2 linked regions of the Caldimonas thermodepolymerans genome follow. The protein of the gene in region 2 interacts with the protein of the main gene of each other region in a pairwise test. Links are inferred from orthologs where the notes say so. Each region holds a gene or a part of one and is shown on either strand. Other genes may lie near its edges. The genes, in order: IS481_RS07155 and IS481_RS05710.

Region 1 (5,754 bases), 310 kb from region 2 along the record:
CCCATTGCATCGCCACCCGTTGGGCGGCCGTGCCCTGCGCGGCGAAGCGGTCCGGGTGCACCTGCGCCTGCAGCGCCTTCCACCGTTCGTCCAGCAGCGCCGGCTCGACGGCAAAGCGCCGCGGCAGGTCGAACAGTTCGAAATCGTCGAGATCGAGCCGGAGCGAGCCAGTCACGACCGCTCCTGCAGCAGCCGGCCCCATCCCCTCACACGCGGAACGACTCGCCGCATCCGCAACGGTCCTTCTCGTTGGGGTTGTTGAAGCGGAAGCCCTCGTTCAGCCCTTCGCGCACGAAATCGAGTTCGGTGCCGTCGAGGTACGGCAGGCTCTTGGGATCGACCAGCACCTTGACCCCGTGGCCCTCGAAGACATGGTCCTCGGGCGCCACGGCGTCGGCGTACTCGAGCTTGTAGGCCAGGCCGGAACAGCCGGTGGTCTTCACGCCCAGACGCACGCCGATGCCCCTGCCTCGCTTGGCGAGGTACTTCTGCACATGTCGCGCTGCCGCTTCGGTCAATGTCACCGCCATGGCGTCCGACCCGTTCATCAAGCGACCGCCTTCTTGGCCTTGTAGTCCTGCACGGCCGCCTTGATGGCGTCCTCTGCCAGGATCGAGCAGTGGATCTTCACCGGCGGCAGGGCCAGCTCTTCGGCGATCTGCGTGTTCTTGATCTGCATCGCCTCGTCCAGCGTCTTGCCCTTGACCCATTCGGTCACCAGGGAGCTGGAGGCGATCGCCGACCCGCAACCGTAGGTCTTGAAGCGGGCGTCCTCGATGACGCCGGTCTCGGGATTCACCTTGATCTGCAGCTTCATCACGTCGCCGCACGCAGGCGCGCCCACCATGCCGGTCCCGACGGTGTCGTCGCTCTTGTCGAACGAACCGACGTTGCGGGGGTTCTCGTAGTGGTCGATCACCTTCTCGCTGTATGCCATGTCAATCTCCTACTACTGCTTGATCAGTGCGCGGTCCACTGGATGGCGTTCAGGTCGATGCCGTCCTTGTACATCTCCCACAGCGGGGAGAGCTCGCGCAGCTTGGCAACACGGTCCTTCAGCGTGGCAACGGCGTAGTCGATCTCCTCTGCGGTCGTGAAGCGGCCGATGGTCATGCGCAGCGACGAGTGCGCCAGTTCGTCGCTGCGGCCGAGCGCGCGCAGCACGTAGCTGGGCTCCAGGCTGGCCGAGGTACAGGCCGAACCGGACGAGACGGCGATGCCCTTGATGCCCATGATGAGGGACTCGCCTTCGACGAAGTTGAAGGACGCGTTGACGTTGTGCGGCACGCGGTGTTCCAGGCTGCCGTTGATGAACACCTGCTCGATGCCCATGATGCCGTCCAGCAGGCGGCGCTGCAGGCCGCGGATGCGCTCCAGCTCGGTGTGCATCTCTTCCTTGGCGATGCGATAGGCCTCGCCCATGCCGACGATCTGGTGCGTCGGCAGCGTGCCCGAGCGCAGGCCGCGCTCGTGGCCGCCGCCGTGCATCTGCGGTTCCAGGCGCACGCGCGGCTTGCGGCGCACGTACAGCGCGCCGATGCCCTTCGGGCCGTAGGTCTTGTGCGAGGCCAGGCTCATCAGGTCGACCGGCAGCTTCGACAGGTCGATCTCGACCTTGCCGGTGGCCTGCGCCGCATCGACGTGGAAGATGATCCCGCGCTCGCGGCACATCGCCCCGATCGTCGCGATGTCCTGGATCACGCCGATCTCGTTGTTGACGAACATCACCGACACCAGGATGGTGTCCGGGCGCAGCGCGTCCCGGAAGCGGTCGAGGTCGAGCAGGCCGTCTTCCTGGACGTCGAGGTAGGTGACCTCGAAGCCCTGGCGCTCGAGCTCGCGGCAGGTGTCCAGCACCGCCTTGTGCTCGGTCTTGACCGTGATGATGTGCTTGCCCTTGCCCTTGTAGAAGTGCGCCGCCCCCTTCAGGGCCAGGTTGTCGGATTCGGTGGCGCCGGACGTCCAGATGATCTCGCGCGGGTCGGCGCCGATCAGGTCGGCGACCTGCGCACGCGCCTTCTCGACGGCTTCCTCCGCCTCCCATCCCCAGGCGTGGCTGCGCGAGGCCGGGTTGCCAAAATGCTCGCGCAACCAGGGAATCATGGCGTCGACCACGCGCGGATCGACCGGCGTGGTGGCGCCGTAGTCCATGTAGATGGGGAAGTGAGGCGTCATGTCCATGTTGCTTGCGTCAGGAGCCTTGCGGCCCCGGCTGGCAGAAAAGCAGAAAACCCGAAAACGGCACGCGGCGGATCGCACCGCCGCGAGCCCTTACTTGGAAAATGCGTTGCCGAGCGCGAACACCGAGTTCGGCGCGTTGACCTTGATCGGCTTGACCACCGGCTGGCTGGAAATCGCGCGCTTGACCGGCTGCTCCTCGATCGAGATGCCGCGGGCCAGCTGGTCCTCCACCAGCTTCTTCAGCGTGATGGAGTCCAGGTACTCGATCATCTTGGCATTCAGGCTCGCCCACAGGTCGTGCGTCATGCAACGACCCTGGTCGCTCATGCAGTTTTCCTTGCCGCCGCAGCCGGTGGCGTCGATCGGCTCGTCCACCGCCACGATGATGTCGGCCACGGTGATCTCCTCGGCCTTGCGGCCCAGCGAATACCCGCCGCCAGGACCTCGGGTGCTCTCCACCAGCTCGTGCCGACGCAGCTTCCCGAACAGCTGCTCGAGATAGGACAGCGAAATCTGTTGCCGCTGGCTGATCGCGGCCAGCGCCACCGGCCCCTGATGCTCCCGCAGGGCTAGATCGATCATGGCGGTGACGGCAAAGCGGCCTTTGGTGGTGAGACGCATGGCAAGCTCCTTAAAGCTTTCAGCTGCGCGCTGAAGTGTTGAACCCAAACAGCTTGTGGCCCGGGTGAACCCTCGGTTGTTTCCGACTGATTTACTCGAATTTTACCTGAAGCCTAGTTTTTTGGTCAAGTTTTGGTCAGGAAGTTCCTGAGACCAGCACGCGGCGTTCCAGCAGGTGGGTCAGCAGCCCGGCACAGGCGTCCTCGAGGTAGTCCAGCACCGTCTCGAAGCCCTGCGGCCCCCCGTAGTAGGGGTCGGGCACCACGTCGTGCCGGTGCCGCGTGGCGAACTCCATCAGGCGGCGCAGCTTGTGGCGGTGCTCGGGCGGGCAGGCCGCTTCGAGGACGGCCAGGTTGGCCCAGTCCATGGCCAGCAGCAGGTCGAAGCGTTCGAAGTCCCGGGCGCAGACCTGCCGGGCCCGCAGCCCGCGCAGGTCGTACCCGCGCCGGGCCGCATGCTGCTGGGCCCGCTCGTCCGGCGGCTCGCCGACGTGGTAGTCGTGCGTGCCGGCCGAATCGACCAGCACCTGCGACCGCAGGCCTGCCTGCTCGACCAGGCGCCGGAACACCCCTTCGGCGGTCGGCGAGCGGCAGATGTTGCCCATGCAGACAAACAGGACGGAAACGCGGGAAGACGGCTTGAACAACTTCATGGGGCACAAGTCTAGGCTGCCGGCGCCCTGCGCCAGGCGTACGGGCCAAATCCGACGTGGTCGTCTGCGGTGCCCTCATCGGCGTCCCCGGTCTGCGCGGCTGCGAACCGCGTGACGGTCCAACCCTTCAAGGTAAGGCAACCACGCCAGAGTTCAAGGGGCCAGCCGCTGCGCCCGGCAGGTGCGGGGCCGCGCCGGAGCGGGGCGGCCTCAACCGGCGGCGGCGACGTTGTCCCCGCCGCCCGCACCGAAGGCCTGCTGCTTGAGCATGGCCAGCTGGTCGCGCACGCGGGCGGCCTTCTCGAACTCCAGGTTGCGCGCGTACTCGAGCATCTGCTTCTCGAGCTGCTTGACGCGCTTGCCCAGGTCCTTCTCGGACAGCGCCTCGACCCGCGCCACCTCCTCGGCCGCCCGGGCCGCTCCGCGGGACGCGTCCTGCGAGTAGACGCCGTCGATCAGCTCCTTGACCTGCTTCTGCACGGTGCGCGGGGTGATGCCGTGCGCCTGGTTGTAGGCCAGCTGCTTGGCGCGGCGGCGCTCGGTCTCCTCGATCGCGCGGCGCATCGAGTCGGTGATGCGGTCGGCGTACAGGATGGCCTTGCCGTTGGCGTTGCGCGCGGCCCGGCCGATGGTCTGGATCAGCGAGCGCTCGGCGCGCAGAAAGCCTTCCTTGTCGGCGTCCAGGATGGCCACCAGCGAGACCTCGGGGATGTCCAGGCCCTCGCGCAGCAGGTTGATGCCCACCAGCACGTCGAAGGTGCCCAGGCGCAGGTCGCGGATGATCTCGACACGCTCGACGGTGTCGATGTCCGAGTGCAGGTAGCGCACCTTGACCCCGTTGTCGGCCAGGTAGTCGGTCAGCTGCTCGGCCATGCGCTTGGTCAGCGTGGTGATCAGCACCCGCTCGTTGGCCTCGACCCGCTCGCGGATCTCCTGCAGCACGTCGTCCACCTGGTGAGTGGCCGGGCGCACCTCGACCACCGGGTCGACCAGGCCGGTGGGGCGCACCACCTGCTCGACCACCTGCCCGGCGTGCAGCTTCTCGTAGTCGCCCGGGGTCGCGGAGACGAACACTGCCTGGCGCATCTTGCGCTCGAACTCCTCGAACTTCAGCGGCCGGTTGTCCAGCGCCGACGGCAGGCGGAAGCCGTACTCGACCAGCACCTCCTTGCGCGCCCGGTCGCCGTTGTACATGCCGCCCAGCTGGCCGATCAGCACGTGGCTTTCGTCGAGGAACATCAGCGCGTCGGGCGGCAGGTAGTCCACCAGGGTCGGCGGCGGCTCGCCAGGCTTGGCACCCGAGAGGTGCCGGGAGTAGTTCTCGATGCCCTTGCAGTGCCCCACCTCCTGCAGCATCTCCAGGTCGAAGCGGGTGCGCTGCTCCAGACGCTGCGCCTCGACCAGCTTGCCGGCCTTGACCAGCTCGTCCAGGCGCTGGCGCAGCTCCTCCTTGATGCCCTCGATCGCGCGCAGCACCTGCTCGCGCGGCGTCACGTAGTGGCTCGACGGGTAGACCACGAAGCGCGGGATCTTCTGCACGATGCGCCCGGTCAGCGGATCCAGCAGCGCCAGCGATTCGATCTCGTCGTCGAACAGCTCGATGCGCAGCGCCAGCTCCGAGTGTTCGGCGGGGAACACGTCGATGGTGTCGCCACGCACGCGGAAGGTGCCGCGTCCGAAGTCCATCTCGTTGCGGGTGTACTGCATGCGGATCAGCTGGGCGATCAGGTCGCGCTGCCCCAGGCGGTCGCCGGTGCGCACGATCAGCCGCATCTGCGTGTAGTCCTCGGGCTTGCCGATACCGTAGATCGCGCTGACCGTGGCCACGATCACCACGTCGCGGCGCTCCAGCAGGCTCTTGGTCGCCGACAGCCGCATCTGCTCGATGTGCTCGTTGATCGAGCTGTCCTTCTCGATGAACAGGTCGCGCTGCGGGACGTAGGCCTCGGGCTGGTAGTAGTCGTAGTAGCTGACGAAGTACTCGACCGCGTTGCGCGGGAAGAACTCGCGGAACTCGCTGTACAGCTGCGCGGCGAGCGTCTTGTTCGGCGCGAACACGATGGCCGGACGGCCCAGCCGGGCGATCACGTTGGCCATCGTGTAGGTCTTGCCCGAGCCGGTCACGCCCAGCAGGGTCTGGAACGACAGCCCGTCGCGCACCCCCTCGACCAGCTGCTCGATCGCGGTGGGCTGGTCGCCGGCCGGCGGATACGGCTGGTAGAGCTGGAACGGTGAATCCGGGAAGCGGACGAACTTGTTCTCGTCCAGTGACACGACTTCCGTCAGAGCTTCTGTCATGG
Region 2 (5,887 bases):
CAGCAGCAGCACGCCGTTGAGGAACAGTTCCTGCGGGCCGGTGAACAGCTGGCGCGGCATTTCGGGGCCGCCGACGATGAAGGTGTTCAGCCAGAAGATGTTGACGGTGGCCGGGAATTCCAGGATCAGGCCGAGCAGCGGGAAGCGGTTGAAGAACAGCATCGCGCCGGTGACGATTTCCAGGTACTTGATGGCCTGGTAGAGGTAGATGTTGGCGTTGGCCTGGACCCATTCGCCCCCGATGCCGGGAATCTCCGGCACGTAGCCGGTCATGGCGTAGCGGATGCCGGAAAACAGCAGGTGCGCGCCGAAGTAGAACCTTATCCAGTGGATGACGTAATACCAAGTTGACCCACGGGTCATGCCAAGCTCCTAGTCTTTCGAGTTCATGGAACGCATGGCCGCGCCCTGCGGCGACGGTCACGCTTTTTCGCCGGCAAGCCGGCGAAGGCTTCCCCGTTGGGGGAAGCACGGCGCGACCGGGACGGGGCAAGGCGGCGCGAGCCGACCTGCACCAAGGACGCACCGCAGTGTCTCCTCGTGTGGGTTGTTCTTGTGCGGGCGAAGGATGCATGAGCGCCGGGGCTACAGCAATCGCAGCGCCTGCAACACAGTTATGGGGTTTCGGTATGGAGGCGCAGCGGCCGTTCGGGGCGAAACGTCCTTTCGCCGGCGACATATATCGATGTAATTTCTCTGTCTGATCGGACCGGCGCATGCCCGAACCGGACCTGCCGCCGCCGGCGCCTTGCGAGGCCCGGAAGGCCCGTCCGTGGCCGGCTGCGGCAGGGTGTGCGCAGGCTTGGCGCCAGGGCTGCTATGACATAATCGCGCCTCGTTCCGTTTCACCTGCCCAGGTGGCGAAATTGGTAGACGCAAGGGACTCAAAATCCCTCGCCAGCGATGGCGTGCCGGTTCGAGTCCGGCCCTGGGCACCAGCCGTGCGGCCCCGCGCCTTGCCGCGATGCCGGCCGCCCTTTCCCGTGTCGACCGCGCCGGCCTCACCCCGGCGGCCGCAAAGGTACTCCAGCCGCTCCACCGCTTTGGCGCGAGGCTGCGACAATGCGGGCAGGCCATCCCTGGGAAACGAGTTCACATGCCCCGATACAAAACCATCGAAGACGTCATCGGCCAGACCCCGCTGGTCAAGCTGCAACGGCTGCCCGGTCCCGAGAACGAGCAGCGCGGCAACGTGATCCTGGGCAAGCTGGAGGGCAACAACCCGGCCGGCTCGGTGAAGGACCGCCCGGCCATCAGCATGATCCGGCGCGCCGAGGAGCGCGGCCAGATCAAGCCGGGCGACACGCTGATCGAGGCGACCTCGGGCAACACCGGCATCGCGCTGGCGATGGCCGCCGCCGTGCGCGGCTACCGCATGCTGCTGATCATGCCGGAGGACCTGTCGATCGAGCGGGCGCAGACGATGAAGGCCTTCGGTGCCGAGCTGATCCTCACGCCCAAGGCCGGCGGCATGGAGTACGCCCGCGACCTGGCCGAGCAGATGCAGCGGGACGGCAAGGGCGTGGTGCTGGACCAGTTCGCCAACCCGGACAACCCGCGCATCCACTACGAGACCACCGGCCCCGAGATCTGGGCCGACACCGAGGGCCGGGTCACGCACTTCATCAGCGCGATGGGCACCACCGGCACCATCACCGGGGTGTCGCGCTACCTGAAGGAACAGAACCCCGACGTGCGCGTGATCGGCGCGCAGCCGAGCGAAGGCTCGCGCATCCCGGGCATCCGCAAGTGGCCCGAGGAGTACCTGCCCAAGATCTACGACCCGACCTGGGTCGACGAGCTGGTCTACGTCAGCCAGGCCGATGCCGAGGACATGGCGCGGCGCCTGGCCGCCGAGGAAGGCCTGTTCGCGGGCATCTCGGCCGCCGGGGCCTGCTGGGTGGCCCTGCAGATCGCCAAGCAGGTCGAGAACGCGACCATCGTGTTCGTCGTCTGCGACCGCGGCGACCGCTACCTCTCCACCGGCGTGTTCCCCGCCTGAGCCACCAGCCGCACGAGCGCATGGCCGCTCGCGCGGTACTTGCGTTCGAACGGCGTGAGCGGCGGCGCGTCGTCGCGCACCGCTTCCATCTCCGACGCGATGCCGGCCCAGGCCAGCGCGGCCTGGAACTCCTCGGCGTACAGCCGCCAGTTGGTGCGCAGCTCGATGCGCCCGCCCAGCGCCAGCAGTTCCCGCAGGCGCGGATGGCCGTGCCAGCGCCGCTGCAGGTGCTCGGCCTTGGGCCAGGGGTTGGGGTAGAGCAGGTAATGCCGCGCCAGGCGCACCCCGTCCTGCACCAGCAGCGCCCACAGGTCGGTCACGTCGGCGCGCAGCAGCAGCGCGTTGGGCGGCAGGCCGGCGCCCAGCTTGCGCAGGCCCCGGCCGATGCGCTCGGCCGACTGGTCCACCCCCACCACCAGCGCCTGCGGATGCCGCAGCGCCAGCGCCGCGGTGCTCTCGCCGGTGCCGCAGGCGCTGTCGAGCACCAGCGGGCCGCCGTGCGCGGCCAGGCGCGCGGCCAGCGCGGCGTAGGCTTGCCGGCTGTAGGGGGCGGGCGGGCGCCGGAACGGCGTGGCCAGGTGCTTGCGCACGGTGGCTTCCAGCCGGGGATGGAGCCCCTCCTGGTTGCTGGTCACGGGCCGGGATCGTCCCGGCAGCGCCGGGGACGGTTCCCCGTTAGGATGGCTGGACTGGATTGCGGAGTGCATGGTGAGCGAATTCCGATTCTGCCCGTGCTGCGCGACGCCGTTGCAGTGGCTCACGCTCCCCGAGGACGGCGGCGAGCGCAAGCGCCTGCGCTGCGTGGCCTGCGGCTACACGCACTGGAACAACCCGACGCCGGTGCTGGCGGCCATCATCGAGATGCCCGAACGCGAGGGCCGCATCCTGCTGGCCCGCAACGCGGCCTGGACCGGGCGCATGTTCGCGCTGATCACCGGCTTCATGGAGGCCGGCGAGTCGCCCGAGGACGGCATCCGGCGCGAGATCCACGAGGAAACCTCGCTGACCGTCTCGAAGCTGACACTGCAGGGGGTGTGCGACTTCCAGCGCATGAACCAGGTCATCATCACCTACCACGCGCTGGCGCACGGCGAGATCGTGCTGTCGCCGGAACTGGCCGAGTACCGGCTGTTCCGTCCCGAGGAGATCAAGTGCTGGCGCTCCGGCACGGGGGTGATGCTGGCACAGTGGCTGCGCTCGCGCGGCTACGAGCCGCAATGGATCGACGTCCCGCGCGCGGAGTCGGCAGCCTAAAATCCTTGCGTACAAAGGACGTCCCCATGGAAATCAGCAAGGAACTCGACACCCGCGGCCTGAACTGTCCGCTGCCCATCCTCAAGACCAAGAAGGCGCTGGCCGAGATGCAGAGCGGCGAGCTGCTGAAGGTCGTCGCGACCGACCCGGGGTCGGTGCGCGATTTCCAGGCCTTCGCCAAGCAGACCGGCAACGAGCTGGTCGAGCAGCAGACCCTGGACAAGGAATACATCCACATCCTGCGCCGCCGCTGAAGGCGCCCGGCGGGGCCCATTGCCCTCGCCCGGCATGTCGGACCCGTGGCCCCGTCGTGGACCCGGGCGCCGCGGGGCGGCGTGCAGCAGGCCTGGGCGGCTTACAGGTCCAGGCTCTTCAGGTATTCGCGGAAGCTGGCCCCCAGCTGCGGGTGCGCCAGCGCCAGCTCGACGGTGGCCTGCAGGAAGCCTTCCTTGCTGCCGCAGTCGTAGCGCGTGCCCTCATAGCGGTAGGCAAACACCTTCTCGCGACGCAGCAGCCCGGCGATGCCGTCGGTGAGCTGGATCTCGCCGCCCACGCCGCGCGGCTGGCGACGGATCTCGTCGAAGATGCCGGAGGTCAGGATGTAGCGGCCCGCCACGCCCAGGCGCGACGGCGCGGCCTCGGGGGCGGGCTTCTCGACGATTTCCTGCACGTCCACCAGCCGGTCGTTGACCTGGTGGCCGGCGACGATGCCGTAGCGGCGGGTGTGCTCCGGCGGCACTTCCTGCACCGCGATGATGGTGGCCTTCCAGTCGGCGAACTGGTCGACCATCTGCTTCATGATGGGCGGCTGGCCGACCATCAGGTCATCGGCCAGGATCACCGCGAACGGATGGCCGTTGACCAGGCGTTCGGCGCACAGCACCGCGTGTCCCAGGCCCAGCATCTTGGGCTGGCGCACGAACACGCATTCCATGTCGTCGGGCTTGATCGACTGCACGATCTTCAGCAGCTCGTGCTTGCCGGCGGCCTCGAGCTCGGTCTCCAGCTCGTAGGCCATGTCGAAATGATCCTCGATGGGACGCTTGGTGCGGCCGGTGACGAAGATCATCTCGCGGATGCCGGCCTCGTACGCTTCCTCCACCGCGTACTGGATCAGCGGCTTGTCGACGACCGGCAGCATTTCCTTCGGTTGGGCCTTGGTCGCAGGCAGGAATCGGGTGCCGAGTCCTGCCACCGGGAACACGGCCTTGGTGATATGCATGGTTTTTCCTCCTGGAACTGAGCGATCCTGCCCTGCAAGCTTCAAGCCAGCCGGGCGAGCTGATCGCGGACCCGGGCGAGGGTAGCAGTGAAGTCGGACAGGCGCGCGCGCTCCTGTTCCACGACGTTAGCAGGAGCGCGTGCGACAAAACTTTCGTTACCAAGCTTCGCTTGCGCTTTGGCGATTTCCGTCTCCAGGCGCTTGATTTCCTTGGCGAGGCGCTCGCGTTCGGCGGCCACGTCGATCTCCACGTGCAGTGCCAGCCGCGTCTGGCCCTGCACCGAAACGGGGGCCAGGCGGGTGGCGGCGGCAAATTCTGCTTCGTCGTGGAAGACCTTCACCTCGCTGAGCTTGGCCAGCGCCTGCAGCACCGGCGCCGCCTCGCTGACGAAGTCCGCGCCGCCGATCACGTACAGCGGCACGCGCGTGGCCGGCGACAGGTTCATCTCGCCGCGCAGGTTGCGGCAGGCGCCCACCAGCGCCTTCAGTCGCTCCATCCACGCGTCGGCCTTGGGGTCGACGCGCTCCAGCTGCGCCTTGGGGTAGGGCGCCAGCATGATGGAGTCGTCCGAATCGGGAGCCTTGCGGCCGGCCACCGGCGCGACCTTCTGCCACAGCTCCTCGGTGATGAAGGGCGCGATCGGGTGCAGCAGGCGCAGTACGGTCTCCAGCACGCGGATCAGCGTGCGGCGCGTGGCGCGCTGCTGGGCCGCATCGCCGGTCTGCAGCTGCACCTTGGCGATTTCCAGGTACCAGTCGCAGTACTGGTCCCAGACGAACTGGTAGATCGCGTTGGCGACGTTGTCGAGGCGGTATTCGGCAAAGCCCTGCTCGACCGCGGCCTCGACGCGCTGCAGCTCGCTGGTGATCCAGCGGTCCGCCGGGCTGAAGCTCAGGTAGCCGTGGAACGGTCCGCCGACGGCGCATTCTTCCTTGGTGTGCTCCTTCAGGCCGCAGTCCTGCCCCTCGCAGTTCATCAGCACGAAGCGGGTGGCGTTCCAGAGCTTGTTGCAGAAGTTGCGGTAGCCCTCGCAGCGCTTGCTGTCGAAGTTGATGTTGCGGCCCAGCGTGGCCAGCGCCGCGAAGGTGAAGCGCAGCGCGTCGGCGCCGTAGCCGGGGATGCCGTCGGGGAATTCCTTCTTCGTCGCCTCGCGCACCTTGGGCGCGGTCTCGGGCTTGCGCAGGCCGGTGGTGCGCTTTTCCAGCAGCGGCTCGAGCGCGATGCCGTCGATGAGGTCCACCGGGTCGAGCACGTTGCCCTCGGACTTGCTCATCTTCTTGCCCTGCGAGTCGCGCACCAGGCCGTGGATGTAGACGTGGCGGAACGGCACCTTGCCGGTGAAGTGCACCGTCATCATGATCATCCGGGCGACCCAGAAGAAGATGATGTCGAAGCCGGTGACCAGCAC

What was found.
Region 1: the proteins of IS481_RS05710 (region 2) and IS481_RS07155 interact in binary tests that used the Escherichia coli proteins (3 or more experiments, as listed by UniProt). The link is inferred for Caldimonas thermodepolymerans from one-to-one orthologs.

Annotation. Positions count from the first base shown.
Region 1 is NZ_CP064338.1:1,490,734-1,496,487, reverse strand. Bases 72-2,872 are described here. They hold IS481_RS07155 (IscS subfamily cysteine desulfurase), read right to left. Parts: upstream 2,182-2,872; coding sequence 961-2,181; downstream 72-960. Other genes in these bases: iscR (Fe-S cluster assembly transcriptional regulator IscR), read right to left, coding at 2,272-2,802; iscU (Fe-S cluster assembly scaffold IscU), read right to left, coding at 548-937; iscA (iron-sulfur cluster assembly protein IscA), read right to left, coding at 207-530; hscB (Fe-S protein assembly co-chaperone HscB), read right to left, coding at 72-175. Outside these bases: more of hscB, read right to left, coding at 1-71; IS481_RS07145 (low molecular weight protein-tyrosine-phosphatase), read right to left, coding at 2,939-3,454; excinuclease ABC subunit UvrB, read right to left, coding at 3,665-5,752. UniProt on the Escherichia coli protein: Master enzyme that delivers sulfur to a number of partners involved in Fe-S cluster assembly, tRNA modification or cofactor biosynthesis. Catalyzes the removal of elemental sulfur from cysteine to produce alanine.
Region 2 is NZ_CP064338.1:1,183,800-1,189,686, forward strand. Bases 1,963-4,896 are described here. They hold IS481_RS05710 (sulfurtransferase TusA family protein), read left to right. Parts: upstream 1,963-3,282; coding sequence 3,283-3,510; downstream 3,511-4,896. Other genes in these bases: cysM (cysteine synthase CysM), read left to right, coding at 1,963-2,002; trmB (tRNA (guanine(46)-N(7))-methyltransferase TrmB), read right to left, coding at 1,972-2,637; IS481_RS05705 (NUDIX domain-containing protein), read left to right, coding at 2,708-3,256; galU (UTP--glucose-1-phosphate uridylyltransferase GalU), read right to left, coding at 3,612-4,478; IS481_RS05720 (valine--tRNA ligase), read right to left, coding at 4,520-4,896. Outside these bases: IS481_RS05685 (hypothetical protein), read right to left, coding at 1-363; more of cysM, read left to right, coding at 1,097-1,962; more of IS481_RS05720, read right to left, coding at 4,897-5,887. UniProt on the Escherichia coli protein: Sulfur carrier protein involved in sulfur trafficking in the cell. Part of a sulfur-relay system required for 2-thiolation during synthesis of 2-thiouridine of the modified wobble base 5-methylaminomethyl-2-thiouridine (mnm(5)s(2)U) in tRNA.